DNA from 2 places in the Oerskovia paurometabola genome. Region 2 is predicted to be linked to the other one. Evidence: predicted binding sites of a transcription regulator. Region 2 holds the regulator's gene; the other holds the start of a gene.
What was found. The regulator LexA, encoded in region 2, represses DNA repair genes until DNA is damaged. The targets are predictions, from matches to a motif close to TCGAACANNTGTTCGA.
Positions count from the first base shown of each region.

Region 1 (8,554 bases), 310 kb from region 2:
CCGCGACCTGACGGGCTCCGTTGAGCTCGTTGGCGAGCACGGTGTAGAGGATCGAGTTGACCAGCGTGGACTTGCCGGACCCCGAGACGCCGGTGACCGCGGTCAGGGTGCCGAGCGGGAAGCTCACGTCGATGCCCTCGAGGTTGTGCTCGCGCGCACCGACGACCGTGATCCGACGGTCCTTGTCGACAGGGCGGCGGGCGGCGGGCAGCGGGATGCTGCGACGCCCGGAGAGGTAGGCGCCCGTGACGGACTCGGGCGCCTCCAGGAGGCCTGCGTAGTCGCCCGAGTGGATCACGCGTCCACCGTGCTCGCCGGCGCCCGGGCCGATGTCGACGATCCAGTCGGCCGCCCGGATGGTGTCCTCGTCGTGCTCGACGACGATGAGCGTGTTCCCGAGGTCCCTCAGCCGGGTCAGGGTGTCGATGAGCCGGCGGTTGTCCCGCTGGTGCAGACCGATGCTGGGCTCGTCGAGGACGTACAGGACACCGACGAGCCCCGAGCCGATCTGCGTCGCGAGACGGATGCGCTGCGCCTCGCCTCCCGAGAGGGTCCCGGCCGGACGCTCGAGCGAGAGGTAGTCCAGCCCGACGTCGAGCAGGAAGCCCAGTCGGGCGTCGATCTCCTTGAGGACCTCGGTCGCGATGGCCTTCTGGCGCGTGCCCAGCTCGAGCGAACCGAGGAACGCCGCGGCCTCGCGCAGCGGGAGCCGGCAGACCTCGGCGATGGACTTGTCCCCCACCTTGACGGCGAGGACCTCGGGCTTGAGACGCGTGCCCTGGCACACCGGGCACGGCGTCTCGCGCATGTACGCCTCGTACTTCTCCTTGGACCACTCCGACTCGGTCTCGCCGTGGCGGCGCTCGAGGAACGTCACGACGCCCTCGAAGCCGGTCGAGTACTGACGCTCGCGCCCCCAGCGGTTCTTGTACCGGACGTGGACCTCGTGGTTCTGGCCGTAGAGCACCGCCTGCTGAGCACGCTGAGGCAGGGCGCGCCACGGCACGTCCATGGAGAAGCCCAGGTCCGAGGCGAGCGCCGTCAGGACGCGGTGGAAGTACTCCGAGGAGATCTGCGCCCAGGGCGCGACCGCGCCCTCCGCGAGCGACTTCTCGTCGTCCGGGACGACGAGGTCCGGGTCGACCTCGAGGCGGAAGCCGATACCCGTGCACTCGGGGCACGCACCGTAGGGGGCGTTGAACGAGAAGGTGCGCGGCTCGATCTCGTCGAGCGTGAGCTCGTGGTCGTTCGGGCACGCGCGCTTCTCCGAGAACCGGCGCTCGCGTTGCGGGTCGTCCGCGTCGGCGTCGACGAGCTCGACGACGACGAGCCCCCCGGCGAGCCCGAGCGCGGTCTCGACCGAGTCCGTGAGCCTCCGCTGCACACCCTCGCGCGAGACGAGACGGTCGATCACGACCTCGATGTCGTGCTTGAGCTTCTTCTCGAGCGCCGGCGGGTCCGTGAGCTGGACGACCTCGCCGTCCACGCGGGCGCGCGCGAAGCCCTTCGACTGCAGCTCCTTGAAGAGCTCGCTGTACTCCCCCTTGCGACCACGCACCACGGGAGCGAGGACCTGGTAGCGCGTGCCCTCGGGCAGCTCCAGGAGGCGGTCGACGATCTGCTGCGGCGTCTGGGCCTGGACCTTCTCGCCGCAGACCGGGCAGTGCTGTGTGCCGGCGCGCGCGAAGAGCAGGCGCAGGTAGTCGTAGACCTCGGTGATGGTGCCCACGGTCGAGCGCGGGTTGCGGTTGGTCGACTTCTGGTCGATCGAGACCGCGGGCGACAGGCCCTCGATGAAGTCGACGTCGGGCTTGTCCATCTGCCCGAGGAACTGACGGGCGTACGCCGACAGCGACTCGACGTAGCGACGCTGCCCCTCGGCGAAGATCGTGTCGAACGCGAGGGAGGACTTTCCGGACCCCGAGAGTCCCGTGAAGACGATGAGCTGATCCCTCGGCAGGTCGAGGTCGACGTTGCGGAGGTTGTGCTCACGGGCACCAGCGATGACAAGGCGGTTGCTCACCGAAGCATCGTAAGCCTCGCCCCTGACATTCGCACACCTGTTCGACCGACGTCACCGGTGCCGAGGGTCCTGCGGTTCCTGTCGAGGGACGGCCCCGGCGGTCTGACCTGCTCCTGGACGGCGCTCCGGGTCCCGCCACCGGCGTGCCAGACTCGGCACGAGAGGCTCGTCACACCGGCGGCCGGTCGTCCGTCAGGACGCCAACCAGCACAGCGAGGAGATCGGCGTGGGATACACCGGAGACGTCACGGTCGCGGGACCGAGCGACCTGCGGGTGCTGGACGAGGTCGAGGTCCGCAAGCTCGCCGTCGGGCCCGCCGAGAACAACGCCTACCTCCTGACCTGCCGCGGGAGCGGCGCCCAGCTCCTCGTCGACGCCGCCGCCGAGCCCGACCGGCTCCTCGAGCTCGTCCGGGAGGGTTCGTCGACCGCCCGCCTCGACCTCGTCGTCACGACGCACAGGCACCTCGACCACCTCGGGGCGCTCTCCTCGATCGGCGCGGCCACCGGCGCGCGGCTCGCGGCCGGCGCTCCCGACGCGGAAGCCGTCGCCGAGGCGACCGGCGCGACCATCACGCGCCCCCTGCACGACGGCGACACGATCGTCGTCGGCCACCTCACGTTCGAGGTGGTCGCCCTGCGCGGTCACACCCCCGGCTCGGTCACGCTCGTCTACCGCGAGCCCGAGCACGCGAGCGCACCGGACGCCGTGCCCGGCCGAGCACACCTGTTCACGGGGGACTCGCTCTTCCCGGGCGGCCTCGGGAGCACGTCGAACGACCCGGACCGCTTCGCGATGCTCTACGCGGACGTCACCACCAGGCTCTTCGACAGGTTCGACGACGCCACCTGGGTCTACCCGGGCCACGGCGCGGACACGACGCTGGGGGCAGAGCGCCCCCACCTCGACGAGTGGCGCGAGCGCGGCTGGTAGGACACCGGTCGCGCGGCCGAGCGGGCCGACGACGGACCGTCACCACCACCACGCCGGATGGTGCTTCAATGTCGCCATGCCGATCTTCGCCGTGACCTACACGTACGCCGACAAGCCCGCCGTCCTGGACGAGTTCCGCCCCGAGCACCGTGCGTTCCTGCGCGGGCTGCTCGACGAGGGCACGCTGCTCGCCTCCGGCCCCCTCGCCCAGGACGCGGCCAACCCCGCGGGCGCGCTGCTGCTCGTCGACGCCCCGGACGAGGCCTCGGTCGCGAGCACGTTCGACGCCGACCCGTTCGCCCGCGAGAACGTCATCACGCGGCGCACCGTGCGCCCGTGGTCTCCCGTCATCGGCCCCTGGGCCGACCGAGTCTGAGCGTCGCCGCCGCCGGACGGAGCGCTCGACTCCCCCGTCCACGAACGCGGACGGCCCGTCTCCCCGGAAGGGAGACGGGCCGTTCTCACGGGGCGAGCAGTGCCTGCCGAGACGCGCCTACGAGGCCGCGTCGACGTCGTCGAGCAGGGCCTCGTCCTTCTGCTGACCACGCGTGCGCAACAGGCTGGCCACCGTCGTGACCCCGAGCGCACCCAGGATGACCACGAGCGACAGCCAGATCGGGACCGTCGGGACGGCCTCGATGTGCTGCCCGCCGTTGATGAACGGCAACGTGTTCTCGTGCAAGGCCTCGAGGATCAGCTTGATCCCGATGAAGCCCAGGATGACCGCCAGCCCGATCGGCAGGTACACCAGCCGCTCGAGCAGGCCCCCCAGCAGGAAGTAGAGCTGCCGCAGCCCCATGAGGGCGAAGACGTTCGTCGTGAACACGATGAACGGGTCGTGCGTGAGCCCGAAGATCGCAGGGATCGAGTCGAACGCGAAGAGCAGGTCCGTGCTGCCGATCGCGAGGAACACGATCAGCATGGGCGTGAAGAGCCGCTTGCCGTCGACCACGGTGCGCAGCTTGCCGCCGTCGTACGTCGGCGACAGCGGCAGCACCCGGCGCAACGACCGGATGAGCCGGTTCTCCTGGTACTCCTCCGGCTCGTCCCCACCCGCGACCAGCTTGATCGCGGTGTAGATCAGGAACGCGCCGAAGAGGTAGAAGACCCACACGAACTGGGCGATGATCGCGGCGCCGGCGAGGATGAACGCCCCGCGCAGCACGAGCGCCACGATGATCCCCACCATGAGCACCTTCTGCTGGTGCTCCCGCGGCACGGCGAACCTCGTCATGATGATGACGAACACGAAGAGGTTGTCGACCGACAGGCTGTACTCCGTGAGCCAGCCCGCGTAGAACTCGACCGCGGGAGCACTGCCGCCCACGAGGGCGACGAGGCCGCCGAAGACCAGTGCCAGGGCGACGTAGAACGCCACCCACAGGCCGCTCTCCTTCATCGACGGCACGTGCGGGCGACGCCCCACGACCACCAGGTCGACGAGCAGGAGGACGACGAGGGCCGTCAGGGACGCCGCCTCGAACCAGAACGGCAGCTCGTGCTGCATCAGTAGGTTTCCTTCTCCAGGCGACGACGGTCGCTCTTGTCCTTGGCGAGGCTCGCGACCGTCGTGATGGCCAGCGTGACCAGGATGAAGCTGAGGGAGACGGCCGTCGAGATCTCAGGGATGACCGTGACGTGCTCGCCACCGTTGATGAACGGGATCTCGTTCTTGTGCAGCGCGTGGATGAGGAGCTTGATCCCGATGAAGCCGAGGATCGCGGCCAGGCCCCAGGCGAGGTACACGAGCCGGTCGAGCAGGCCGTCGATCAGGAAGTAGAGCTGGCGCAGGCCGAGCAGGGAGAACGCGTTGGCCGCGAAGACGAGGAACGTCTCCTGCGTGAGGCCGAAGATCGCGGGGATCGAGTCGACCGCGAACAGCAGGTCGGCGCTGCCGATGGCGATCATCACGATGAGCATCGGCGTGATGTAGCGCTTGCCGTCGATCTTCGTGAACATCCGGTCCTCGACGTACGCGTCCGTCGTGGGGAAGAAACGACGCGTCAGGCGCAGGACGCCGTTCTCCTTGTACTCCTCGTCCTCGTGCTCACGCGCGCTCTTGACCTGCGTGTAGGCGGTGTAGATGAGGAAGGCGCCGAAGATGTAGAAGACCCAGCTGAAGTTCTCGATCAGCGCGGCGCCCAGGAAGATGAAGATCGTGCGCAGGACCAGGGCGATCGTGATGCCGATCAGCAGGACCTTCTGCTGGTACAGCCTGGGCACCCGGAAGCTCGTCATGATGAGGACGAACACGAAGAGGTTGTCGACCGACAGGCTCTTCTCGGTGATGTACCCGGCGAAGTACTCCCCGCCGTAGACCGAGCCGAAGTAGGCCCAGATCCCGACCCCGAAGAGGATCGCGATGCCGACGTAGCCGGCGGACCACCACGAGGCTTCCTTGAGCGTGGGGGCGTGCGGGGTGCGGACGTGGCCCACGAAGTCGAAGGCCAGCATCGCGAGGATCATGCCGACCGTCGCGACCCACATCCAGACAGGAACATCCATCACACATACCTCCGGTACGTAGCGTCGAGTACCGAAGGTCTCTTCCGCCCTCGCGGTCACCGATCCCCGCGAGGGCGGATCGCGAGAGGTGACCGTGCAGGACCGGTGACACCGGGCCGACGACTACGCCGACCGTGATGACGACATCACCGTTTCTAGGAATACTCCCCTTCAACTGGGCAAGCATAGGGCATGGCACGAGGCGAGCACCCACGCTTCCACAACCACCTGGGCGCGGCGAACCTTCCCGAGTGCGCCTCGCCCACACCTCGCACCCACCCGCTCCTCGGGCGATCGTCACTGCACGCAGAACTCGTTGCCCTCCGGGTCCTGCAGGACGATCCAGAACTCTCCGTTCTCGTCCATCTCCTGGAGCACGGACGCGCCGAGCGAGACGAGGTGGGCCGCGTGCGACCGGACGTTGCCCACCCGCTCGGCCCCGTCCCCCTCGACCCCCACGTCGATGTGCATGCGGTTCTTGGCGGTCTTCGGCTCGGGGACCTGCTGGATGAAGATCCGCGGCCCCACGCCGTCCGGGTCCACCACCGCGTAGAACGCGTTGTAGCGGTCCGGGCTCATGCCCCAGGCCGCCATCGCGGCTTCCCAGTCCGCGAAACCCTCCGGCGGCGGCTGCTCGACGTAGCCCAACGCCTCGCACCAGAACGCACCCAGACCCCGCGGGTCCGCTGCGTCGAACGTGATCTGGACCGTGCGTGCCATGGCATCCCTCGTTCTGTCGCTCTCGCCGGGCCGGCGGCGCCTGCCCGGGCGGGCCCACCGCTCAGGCGGTGGCCGACTGCATCTGCCGCAGCTCCTTCTTGAGCCCGGAGATCTCGTCGCGCAGTCGCGCCGCGAGCTCGAACTGGAGCTCGGCCGCCGCCGCGTGCATCTGGTCGCTGAGCTCCTGGATGAGGTCCGCGAGCTCGCCGGCCGCGACCCCCGCCAGCCGGTTGGCGGTCGTCGCGCCTTCCTTGGGGCCGCCCGGTACAGGAGCGCGCCCCTTGCCGGGCTGCCGGTAGCCGCCCGCGAGGAGCTCCTGGGTGTCGATGTCCTCGCGCGCGAGCATGTCCGTGACGTCGGCGATCTTCTTGCGCAGCGGCGTGGGGTCGACGCCGTGCTCGAGGTTGTACGCGACCTGCTTCTCCCGGCGCCGGGTGGTCTCCTCGATCGCCTGGGCCATGGCCGGCGTGATCTTGTCGGCATACATGTGGACCTGGCCGGACACGTTACGAGCCGCACGCCCGATCGTCTGGATGAGGGACGTGCCGGAGCGCAGGAAGCCCTCCTTGTCGGCGTCGAGGATCGCGACGAGCGACACCTCGGGCAGGTCGAGCCCCTCACGGAGCAGGTTGATGCCCACCAGGACGTCGTACTCCCCCATGCGCAGCTCGCGCAGCAGCTCGACGCGGCGCAGCGTGTCCACCTCGGAGTGCAGGTACCGCACCCGGACGTCGCGCTCGAGGAAGTAGTCCGTGAGGTCCTCGGACATCTTCTTGGTCAGGGTCGTGACCAGCACGCGCTCGTTGCGCTCGACCCGCTCCCGGATCTCGTGCAGCAGGTCGTCGATCTGCCCCGTGGTCGGCTTGACGACGATCTCCGGGTCGACCAGGCCGGTGGGCCGGATGATCTGCTCGACCACGCCGTCGGACATCGAGAGCTCGTACTTGCCCGGGGTCGCCGAGAGGTAGACCGTCTGCCCGATCCGTTCGACGAACTCCTCCCAGCGCAACGGCCGGTTGTCCATGGCGCTCGGCAGGCGGAAGCCGTGGTCGACCAGGTTGCGCTTGCGCGACATGTCACCCTCGAACATCGCCCCGATCTGCGGGACCGTGACGTGGGACTCGTCGATCACGAGGAGGAAGTCCTCGGGGAAGTAGTCGAGCAGCGTGTGCGGGGCGGTGCCCGCCTCTCGACCGTCGATGTGCCGCGAGTAGTTCTCGATCCCGGAGCACGAGCCGATCTGGCGCATCATCTCGATGTCGTAGGTGGTCCGCATGCGCAGGCGCTGCGCCTCGAGCAGCTTGTTCTGCCGCTCGAGCTCGGCGAGCCGTTGCTCCAGCTCGGCCTCGATCGAGGTGATCGCACGCTCCATGCGCTCCGGTCCGGCGACGTAGTGCGTCGCCGGGAACAGGTTGACGCTCGTCTCCGAGCGGACCACGTCTCCCGTGAGCGGGTGGAGCAGGTGGATCGCCTCGATCTCGTCGCCGAAGAACTCGATCCGGATCGCGAGCTCCTCGTAGACGGGGATGATCTCGACCGTGTCGCCCCGCACGCGGAACGTCCCCCGGGTGAAGGCCAGGTCGTTGCGCGTGTACTGCATGGTGACGAACTGACGCAGCATCGCATCACGCTCGACCTGGTCGCCGACGTCGAGACGGACCATGCGGTCCACGTACTCCTGCGGCGTGCCGAGGCCGTAGATGCACGACACCGAGGCCACCACCACGACGTCTCGACGGGTCAGGAGCGAGGACGTCGCGGAGTGGCGCAGCCGCTCGACCTCGTCGTTGATCGAGGAGTCCTTCTCGATGTAGGTGTCCGTCTGCGCGATGTACGCCTCGGGCTGGTAGTAGTCGTAGTAGGACACGAAGTACTCGACCGCGTTGTTGGGGAGCAGCTCCCGGAACTCGGTGGCCAGCTGGGCGGCGAGGGTCTTGTTGGGAGCCATGACCAGGGTGGGGCGCTGCAGCTCCTCGATGAGCCACGCCGTGGTCGCGGACTTCCCGGTACCCGTCGCACCGAGCAGCACCACGTCCTTCTCGCCCGCTCGCAGCCTCTGCGAGAGCTCGGCGATGGCGGTGGGCTGGTCACCGGACGGCGTGTAGTCGGAGATGACCTCGAACGGGGCGACGGTGCGCTGAAGATCGGTGACGGGACGCATGGTTCCACGGTACGGCGAACCACCGACAAGCGAACTATCGACCGCCGCTAGCCCACGGTCGACGAACGCGCGACCCGAACGCGGACTTTCACCCGGCAAGGGATTTGGCGTGTCGCGACGGGGCCCAATACTGTGCCGGTGATCCTCGCGCATCTCCTGATATCCCCTGACAAACCAGACGTCGGGCCATCCTGGACCGTGGATTAGTACG
Region 1 covers NZ_JAFBBV010000001.1:2,229,069-2,237,622, reverse strand. Annotated here, with positions in the region: gene uvrA (excinuclease ABC subunit UvrA) at 1-2,023, opposite strand, end outside; gene JOD48_RS09985 (MBL fold metallo-hydrolase) at 2,250-2,957, shown strand; gene JOD48_RS09980 (YciI family protein) at 3,034-3,333, shown strand; gene JOD48_RS09975 (TerC family protein) at 3,451-4,464, opposite strand; gene JOD48_RS09970 (TerC family protein) at 4,464-5,462, opposite strand; gene JOD48_RS09965 (VOC family protein) at 5,760-6,182, opposite strand; gene uvrB (excinuclease ABC subunit UvrB) at 6,244-8,343, opposite strand.
Region 1: a site for LexA is predicted at 2,053-2,068, ahead of uvrA (excinuclease ABC subunit UvrA). Genes of this name have one in related genera too.

Region 2 (8,554 bases):
CGCCCGGCCGTGTCGGTGGCCCCACGTAGACTTCCGGGGTGCCCGAGGAGACCACCACCACCCTGACCACGGGCCCCGCGACCCCTGACGTCGAGGAGCTGCTCGACCTCGCCGTCGGCGCGCTGGGCGGCGGCCGCCGCGCAGGGCAGCACCAGATGGCCGTGAACGTCGCGCGGACGATCGACGGCTCGGGCGGCCCCGACCACCTGCTGGTCCAGGCCGGGACGGGCACCGGCAAGTCGCTCGGTTACCTCGTGCCCGCCGTCCGCCACGCAGTGTGCGAGGACGAGCGCGTCATCGTCTCGACCGCGACCCTCGCCCTCCAGCGTCAGATCATCACGCGCGACCTGCCGCTCGTGGCCCAGGCGGTCGCGGACCGGTTGCCGCGTCCACCACGCATCGCGCTCCTCAAGGGCTGGCACAACTACCTGTGCCAGCACAAGATCGAGGGCGGCTACCCGGCCGACGAGCCCACGTTGTTCGACCTGCCCACGGGCGGCGAGCGGGCGGGCGTCGCCGAGCACCCTGCACCTGGAGCGGCGTCGGGGGCCGCGGCACTGGGCGAGCAGGTCGTGCGGCTGCGCGAGTGGGCGCAGGAGACCACGACCGGGGACCGGGACGACCTCGTCCCGGGCGTTTCCGACAAGGCCTGGCGGCAGGTCTCGGTCACGGCGCTCGAGTGCCTGGGCGCCAAGTGCCCCCTCATCGACGACTGCTTCCCCGACCAAGCGCGCACGAGCGCGCGTGAGGCCGACGTCGTCGTGACCAACCACGCGATGCTGGGCATCGCCGCGTCGGGATCGCCCGGTGTGCTGCCCGAGCACGGCGTCGTCGTCGTCGACGAGGCCCACGAGCTCAGCGACCGCGTCACGGCCGCCGCGACCGCGGACCTGTCGGTGCCCATCATCGAGCACGCCGCTCGCCTCGCCCGCCGCCACGGAGGAGTCCAGACGACCGACCTCGACCTCGCGACCGGGGCGTTCGGGACCGTCGTGACCTCGCTCCCCGCGGAGCGCTTCCCCGACGGCCTGCCCGACGACGCGCGCTCGGCCGTCGCGGCCGTCCGTGACGCGGCCCGCACCGTGCTGAGCGCGCTCAAGCCCGACACCTCGGGGGGCCCGGGGGCCCAGCCGGACACCGGGATGAAGATGGCCCAGGCGACCATGCTCCAGGTCTTCGAGATCGCCGAGCGCATGGCCCAGGACCCCACGGGGCACGACGTCCTGTGGTGCTCGCGCGCGGGCGACGACGGACGGTGGAGCGGGGACGGCGTGAGCAAGCTGCACGCCGCGCCCCTCGCGGTCGCAGGCCTCATCCGCACGCACCTCCTGACCGAGCGCACGGGCGTCTTCACGTCGGCGACGCTCGCGCTCGGCGGCACGTTCGACCCCGTGGCCCGCTCGCTGGGCCTCGACGACGACGGCGCCACCTGGACCGGCGTGGACGTCGGCAGCCCGTTCGACTACCCCCAGCAGGGCATCCTCTACATCGCCAAGCACCTGCCGCAGCCCGGCCGGGAGGCCGCCACGGACGGACAGCTCGACGAGATCGCCGACCTCATCACCGCCGCAGGCGGCCGCACCCTCGGGCTCTTCTCGTCGCGGCGAGCGGCGCTCGCGGTCGCGGAGGCCATGCGCGAGCGCCTCGACGTCCCGATCCTGTGCCAGGGCGACGACCAGCTCCCGACGCTCGTCAAGGAGTTCGCCGCAGACCCCGCGACGTGCCTGTTCGGCACGCTCTCGTTGTGGCAGGGCGTGGACGTCCCCGGGCCGAGCTGCCAGCTCGTCCTGATCGACCGGATCCCCTTCCCGCGGCCCGACGACCCGGTGAAGTCGGCCCGCGCGAGAGCGGTCGAGGCCGCGGGCGGCAACGGCTTCATGCAGGTCTCGGCCAACCACGCCGCGCTGCTGCTCGCGCAGGGCGCCGGACGGCTCATCCGGTCGACGGCCGATCGAGGCGTCGTCGCGGTCCTCGACCCGCGTCTGGCGACCGCTCGCTACGGCTCCTACCTCACGAAGTCGATGCCGGACTTCTGGACCACGACGGACCGACGTGTCGTCCTCTCTGCGCTCGAGCGCCTGTCCGCCCTAGGCTGAGACCTGGTAGTCCACGCGACGGACGTCGTGACGCTCGTGCAGCGACCGACGTCCGGTGCTCAACGTCCAGGAGGCACAGTGCCCGCCCGTACCACCAAGCTCGCGATCGTCGGCGCAGGTTCCGTCGGATCGACCCTCGCCTACGCGGCGCTCATGCGTGGAGCCGCTCACACCGTGAGCCTGCTCGACATCAACCGGACCAAGGTCGAGGCCGAGGTCCTCGACCTCCAGCACGGCATCCAGTTCATGCCCATGGCCAAGGTCGAGGGCTCCGACGACGTGGCGGTGTGCTCCGACGCGGACGTCGTGGTCTTCACCGCCGGGGCCAAGCAGAAGCCCGGGCAGACACGGCTGGACCTCGCCGAGGCGACGATCTCCCTCGTGCGCAAGATCCTGCCCGGCCTCGTCGAGGTGGCGCCCAACGCCGTCTACATCATGGTGACCAACCCGGTCGACGTGGTCACGTACGCGGCCCTCAAGTACTCGGGACTGCCGCCGAACCAGCTCTTCGGGAGCGGCACGGTCCTGGACTCCTCGAGGCTGCGGTTCCTCGTCGCGCAGCACTGCGGCGTCGCGGTCCAGAACGTGCACGCGTACATCGCCGGAGAGCACGGGGACAGCGAGATCCCGCTCTGGAGCTCGGCGACGATCAGCGGGGTGCCGCTGCTCGAGTGGCAGGGGCTCAAGGGCCGGGGACCGCTCACGGCCGAGGTGCGCGAGGACATCGCGCACGAGGTCGTGCAGTCGGCCTACCGCATCATCGAGGGCAAGGGCGCCACGAACTACGCCGTCGCGCTCGCCGCGACCCGCATCATCGAGGCCGTCCTCGACGACGAGCACCGGGTCCTGCCGGTGTCCTCGCTCCTCGAGGACTTCCACGGGATCAGCGACGTCTGCCTCTCCGTCCCCTCGCTGCTCGAGCGGCGTGGCTGCGGTGAGCGGATCGAGGTCCCGCTGTCGGACCACGAGCTCGCGGGCCTCCGGGCGTCCGCGGACTCGGTGCGCGCCGTCGCCAAGAGCTTCGGACTGTAGTCGTCCCCTCGGTGCCCGTGACGGGCGCCGGGCACGACGAAGGGGACGGCCCACCGGGCCGTCCCCTTCGTCGTGCTGAGCGCCGGTCCCTGGGGGCCGGCGGGACGCTGTGCTCAGAGGCTCCGCAGGACCGAGACGACCCGGCCGAGGATCTGGGCGTCGTCCCCCGAGATGGGCCGGTACGCCGCGTTGTGCGGCATGAGCCACACGTGCTTGTCGATGCGCTTGAACGTCTTGACGGTCGCCTCGCCGTCGATCATCGCGGCGACGATCTCGCCGTTCTCGGCGACGGGCTGGCGACGGACCACGACCCAGTCGCCGTCGCAGATCGCGGCGTCGATCATCGAGTCACCGGCCACGCGCAGCAGGAAGAGCTCGCCGTCGCCGACGAGCTGGCGGGGGAGGGGGAACACGTCCTCGACGACCTGCTCGGCCAGGATGGGACCACCGGCGGCGATGCGTCCCACGACGGGGACGTACGACGGCGTGGGGCGCTCGGGTGAGTCCTCGGTCGTGTCGATGCCCTCGACGCGCGGGAACGCGCTGCCGGGAAGCGCTGCGATGGACCGCGCGTCGTCGTGCTGGACGACCTCGATCGCGCGGGGGCGGTTGGGGTCGCGACGCAGGTAGCCCTTGCGCTCGAGCGTCGTGAGCTGGTGCTTGACGCTCGACGGGCTCGTCAGGCCGACGGCCTCGCCGATCTCGCGCATGCTCGGCGGGTAGCCCCGCTGGTCGACCGACGCGCGGATCGTCTCGAGCACGAGCCGCTGGCGCGGTGTGAGACCGTCCCCGCCCGTCGTGCCGTCGGGCAGCTCGTGCACCTTCGCGAGCCTGCCCGTGGTGTCGGCCACCCGTCCCGCCATCGTCGTCTCCGCCCTGCTCGGCCGTCTCGGTCCCTGTCCTGCGGAGGGGCGCCGCGAGCGGCACCGGCTCCTGAGCGTGGCCGCGGCGATCTCGTCAGCCCGGGGGCGGGACGTCCCACCCCCAGGCGTCCGACATATCGGACGACCAGTACTCGAACAGCGTAGGTCACGCGGCGACACGAATCAAACACATGTTCGAGCATGTCTCGACATCGGCGCCCGACGGTGATAGAAATCGTACAGATGTTCGACGAACAGGTGTTCGAACCGACCGGGGAAGGCGGTTCGGGCGCCACGGACGAAGGAGTGGCTATGAGTGCGATCACCGCGATGGGCGCGACGGACGGGTGGCGTGTCGAGCGTCGTCCTCAGGGGCAGGCCGAGGCTCCGCTGCGGCTGACCACGCGAGGCCGTGTCGTCCTGGTACTGCTCGTCGCGACGGTCCTCGCCCTCGGGGCCCTGTGGGGCGCCCGTGCGGTGGCGTCCGGCCCCGGCGAGCCGGTCGAGGTCCGGATCCACGTCGTCGAGGCGGGGGAGACCTTGTGGCAGCACGCGTCCGCCCTGGCATCGGGCGGCCGGGACGTGCGAGACGTGATGGCGGAGCTCGCCGAGCTCAACAACCTCTCGTCGACCGGGCTCCAGGTCGGGCAGCAGCTCCTGCTGCCGGTCGACCCCAACTTCGCGCGCTGACCGGTCGAGGGTTCCGTGCCGCTCAGGCGTCGGCAGCCCTTCGGCCCGGGGTGATTCTGCCCTCGCTGTGAGGACCCGTGCCCGGAGGGCTTGCGCAATCGCATTAGGTTCCCCTAAGTTAGTGCTGCCTCACCAACCCGGCTGGGGGGTCGGTCGGTGAGGAGGAGGCGCGCCAGCGCGTCTCCGCAGTTGCGTCGACGTTCGCGAGGCGAGTCGCGAACGTGAGATGGGGACGGGGGCGTCCCGACGGAGGTGGCCGATCATCGGCCACCTCCGTTCTCATGTGTGCTGACCGGCGTGTGGAACGCGTCGCGCTGTCTCGTCGTGGCGGGGCGTCTTGCGCCTCGTCAGGGTCGAGACATAGGTTCGGGACGCACCGTCCGTGGCGACCGCCACGGAGCACTCGCGCAGACCCACAGGAGTACCGCCTCATGCACTGTCCGTTCTGTCGGCACGCGGACTCCCGGGTCGTCGACTCGCGGACCTCCGACGACGGTGCCTCGATCCGTCGTCGCAGACAGTGCCCTGCCTGCAACCGCCGCTTCACGACGATCGAGACGGCGAGCCTGTCGGTCGTCAAGCGCTCTGGAGTGACCGAGCCGTTCAGCCGGGAGAAGATCGTGACCGGCGTGCGCAAGGCCTGCCAAGGGCGTCCGGTCAACGAGGACGACCTGGCGGTCCTCGCGCAGAAGGTCGAGGAGTCGCTCCGGGCCGGTGGTAGCGCGGAGCTGGACGCGTACGAGATCGGGCTGGCCATCCTCGGTCCCCTGCGGGAGCTCGACGAGGTCGCCTACCTGCGGTTCGCGAGCGTCTACCAGGCGTTCGACTCGCTCGAGGACTTCGAGTCGGCGATCAACTCCCTCCGGGCCGAGCGTGAGGAGCGCGAGGCGGCGTTCGGCGGTGCCGGGTCCGAGGCCGGCGCGTCGGACGACGAGCCTGCGGCCGACGTGGTCCCGGATCGCGCCTGATCCCTCGCTCGGGACCAGCAAGCGGTCGCGAGGGCCCTGCTAGAGGTCGCTCGAGCGCGCCGCCCAGATGTTGATGCCGGTGTCCAGAGGTCGACGGCTCCCGTCGGGCGTGAGCTCGGTCGTCACGGCGTCGATCGCCGTGAGCTCGTCGGTCGTGAAGGGCGGCGCGTCGAGGGCCGAGAGGTTGTCGTCGACCTGCGCCGTGGTCCGGGCCCCGACGAGGACCGACGTGACACGCGGGTCGCGCAGCGTCCAGGCGACCGCCGTCCGGGCGAGCGGCTCACCGCGGCCGGCCGCGACGTCGCGCAGCGCGCGGATCCGGGCCAGGTTCTCCGGGGCGAGGTGCTCGGGCCGCAGCGACGCCGAGCGAGCCGCGCGCGAGTCGGACGGTACGCCGTCGAGGTACCGGTCCGAGAGCATGCCCTGGGCCAGCGGCGAGAAGACGATCAGTCCGGTGCCCGAGTCGCCGGCGACGTCGAGCAGGCTGCGTCCGCTCGCGTCGGGCACCTCGATCCACCGGTTCAGCATCGAGTACGACGGCTGGTGCAGCACCAGGGGCAGGCCGAGGTCGTCGGCGACCGCGAGGGCCTCGGTCGTACGCCTCGCCGAGTACGAGGAGACGGCCGCGTACGTGGCCCGGCCCGAGGACACCGCCGTGGCGAGTGCACCGATCGTCTCCTCGAGCGGCGTGGTGGGATCGAACCGGTGGGAGTAGAAGACGTCCACGTGGTCGGTGCCGAGTCGGCGCAGCGACGCGTCGAGCGACGACAGCAGGTACTTGCGCGAACCGCCCTCGCCGTAGGGCCCTGGCCCCATGCGGTAGCCCGCCTTGGTCGAGATCAGGAGCTCGTCGCGATGCCCTCGGAGATCCGAGGCCAGCAGGCGCCCGAAGGCAGCCTCTGCGGACCCGGGCGGCGGCCCGTAGTTGTTCGCGAGGTCGAAGTGCACGACCCCCCGCTCGTGGGCGTGCAGGACCAGCTCGCGCTGCGCGGAGAAGGGCGTCGGCTCCCCGAAGTTCTGCCAGAGGCCGAGGGAGAGGCGGGGCAGGACGAGGCCGGAGCGTCCGGCACGGGCGAAGGGCATCCCGGAGCCCGGCTCCGGCGCTTTGTGCGACATGTCTCGACCGTACCCGGTGGTATTCGCTGGCGTTACCTCGCCGGGTGCGACAGGCTGGGGCACGGGAGCGCCCGACGGCGCGCCTGATCCACCGAGAGAAGGAGGCCCGCCGATGACGACGTCCAAGGACGAGACACCCGCGACCACGCCCAGCGAGGACGCCAAGGCGAAGTTCCGCGAGGCGCTCGACCGTAAGAACGCCGCGAGCCACCGCACTGCGGACGGCGGCTCGAACACGGGCTCCGTCCACGGGTCGGAGACCGTCGGACCTGTGCAGCGCACGTTCCGCCGCAAGTCCGGCTGAGTGGCGGCCGGGAACCTGCGAGGTTCCCCCGCACCTGCACGACATGAGGAAGGGGACCAGCCCGGCGGGCTGGTCCCCTTCCTCATGTCGTGCGGGATGCGGTCAGGACAGCACGCGCAGCTTGACGGTCGCGTCCATGGCCTGCAGCTCGTCGATGGCCGCGGGCAGGAGCTCTGCGCCGACGTCGGTCACCACGTAGCCGAGCTCGCCACGCGTCGCGAGCATCTGGCCCTCGATGTTCGTGCCGTGCTCGGCGAGGACCGCGTTCACGGCCGCGAGCACGCCCGGGGTGTTGCGGTGCAGGTGGGCGATCCGGCTGACGCCCGTGCTCTGCTCGAGCGCGAGGTTCGGCATGTTGACGCTGAGGGTCGTCGACCCGGTCGCGAGGTAGTCGCGGAGCTTCCCGGCGACGAACTGGCCGATGGACTCCTGCGCCTCCTCGGTCGAGCCGCCGATGTGCGGGGTGAGGATGACGTTCGGCAGGCCGCGCAGCTCCGAGTCGAAGTGGTCGCCGCGCTTCTTGGGCTCCTCGGGGAACACGTCGATGGCTGCGCCCGACAGGTGCCCGGAGAGGATCGCCTCGCGCAGCGCGACGGTGTCGACGACGAAGCCGCGCGAGAGATTGAGCAGGATCGAGCCCTGGCGCATGCGCGAGAGCTGCTTCTCGCCGAACAGGCCGGCGTTGCCACCGCGCCCGTCGACGTGGAGCGTGACGACGTCGGCCGTCTCGAGGAGCTCGTCGAGGCTGTCCATGCGGCGCGCGTTGCCCAGGGCGAGCTTCTCGGCCGTGTCGTAGAAGACGACCGACATGCCCAGCGCCTCGGCGACCACCGAGAGCTGCGTGCCGATGTTGCCGTACCCGATGATGCCCAGGGTGCGGCCGCGGACCTCGTGGGCGCCCTCGGCGGACTTGTCCCAGATGCCCTCGTGCAGCGCGCGGTCGCGCTCGGTCAGGCGGCGGGTCAGCGCGATGATCTCGGCGAGCGCGATCTCGACGACCGAGCGCGTGTTCGAGAACGGCGCGTTGAAGGTCGCGACGCCGTGCGACGCCGCGGCCTTGAGGTCGATCTGGTTGGTCCCGATGCAGAACGCGCCGATCGCGATCAGGTCCGGGGAGGACTCGATCACGCGGGCCGTGACGTTGGTCTTGGACCGGATACCGAGGATGTTCACACCCTCGAGGGCCTCGATCAGCTCGGACTCGTCCATGGCCCCGGTGCGCACGGTCACGTCGATACCGGCGGACTCGAGGATCGAGGTGGCGAGGGGGTGCAGGTTTTCAAGGAGGAGGGCGCGTAGCACGTGTCTATGGTGCGCCGAGTTGGTGCGAGCACCAAACGAGTCTTGTCCCTCGGACGACGCGATCTCCTCCGGTCAGTCGGCGAAGCCCTGGGGGAGGGGGCGTGAGTGCACCACCACGAGCCGCTGCGTCGGGCGGGTCATCGCGACGTAGAGCTCGGACGCCCCGGAGGTCGCCGCGAGGAC
Region 2 covers NZ_JAFBBV010000001.1:1,916,230-1,924,783, forward strand. Annotated here, with positions in the region: gene JOD48_RS08575 (ATP-dependent DNA helicase) at 39-2,096, shown strand; gene JOD48_RS08580 (L-lactate dehydrogenase) at 2,175-3,128, shown strand; gene lexA (transcriptional repressor LexA) at 3,242-3,991, opposite strand; gene JOD48_RS08590 (LysM peptidoglycan-binding domain-containing protein) at 4,304-4,681, shown strand; gene nrdR (transcriptional regulator NrdR) at 5,113-5,649, shown strand; gene JOD48_RS08600 (aldo/keto reductase) at 5,689-6,765, opposite strand; gene JOD48_RS08605 (DUF5302 domain-containing protein) at 6,878-7,069, shown strand; gene serA (phosphoglycerate dehydrogenase) at 7,172-8,371, opposite strand; gene JOD48_RS08615 (HelD family protein) at 8,444-8,554, opposite strand, start outside.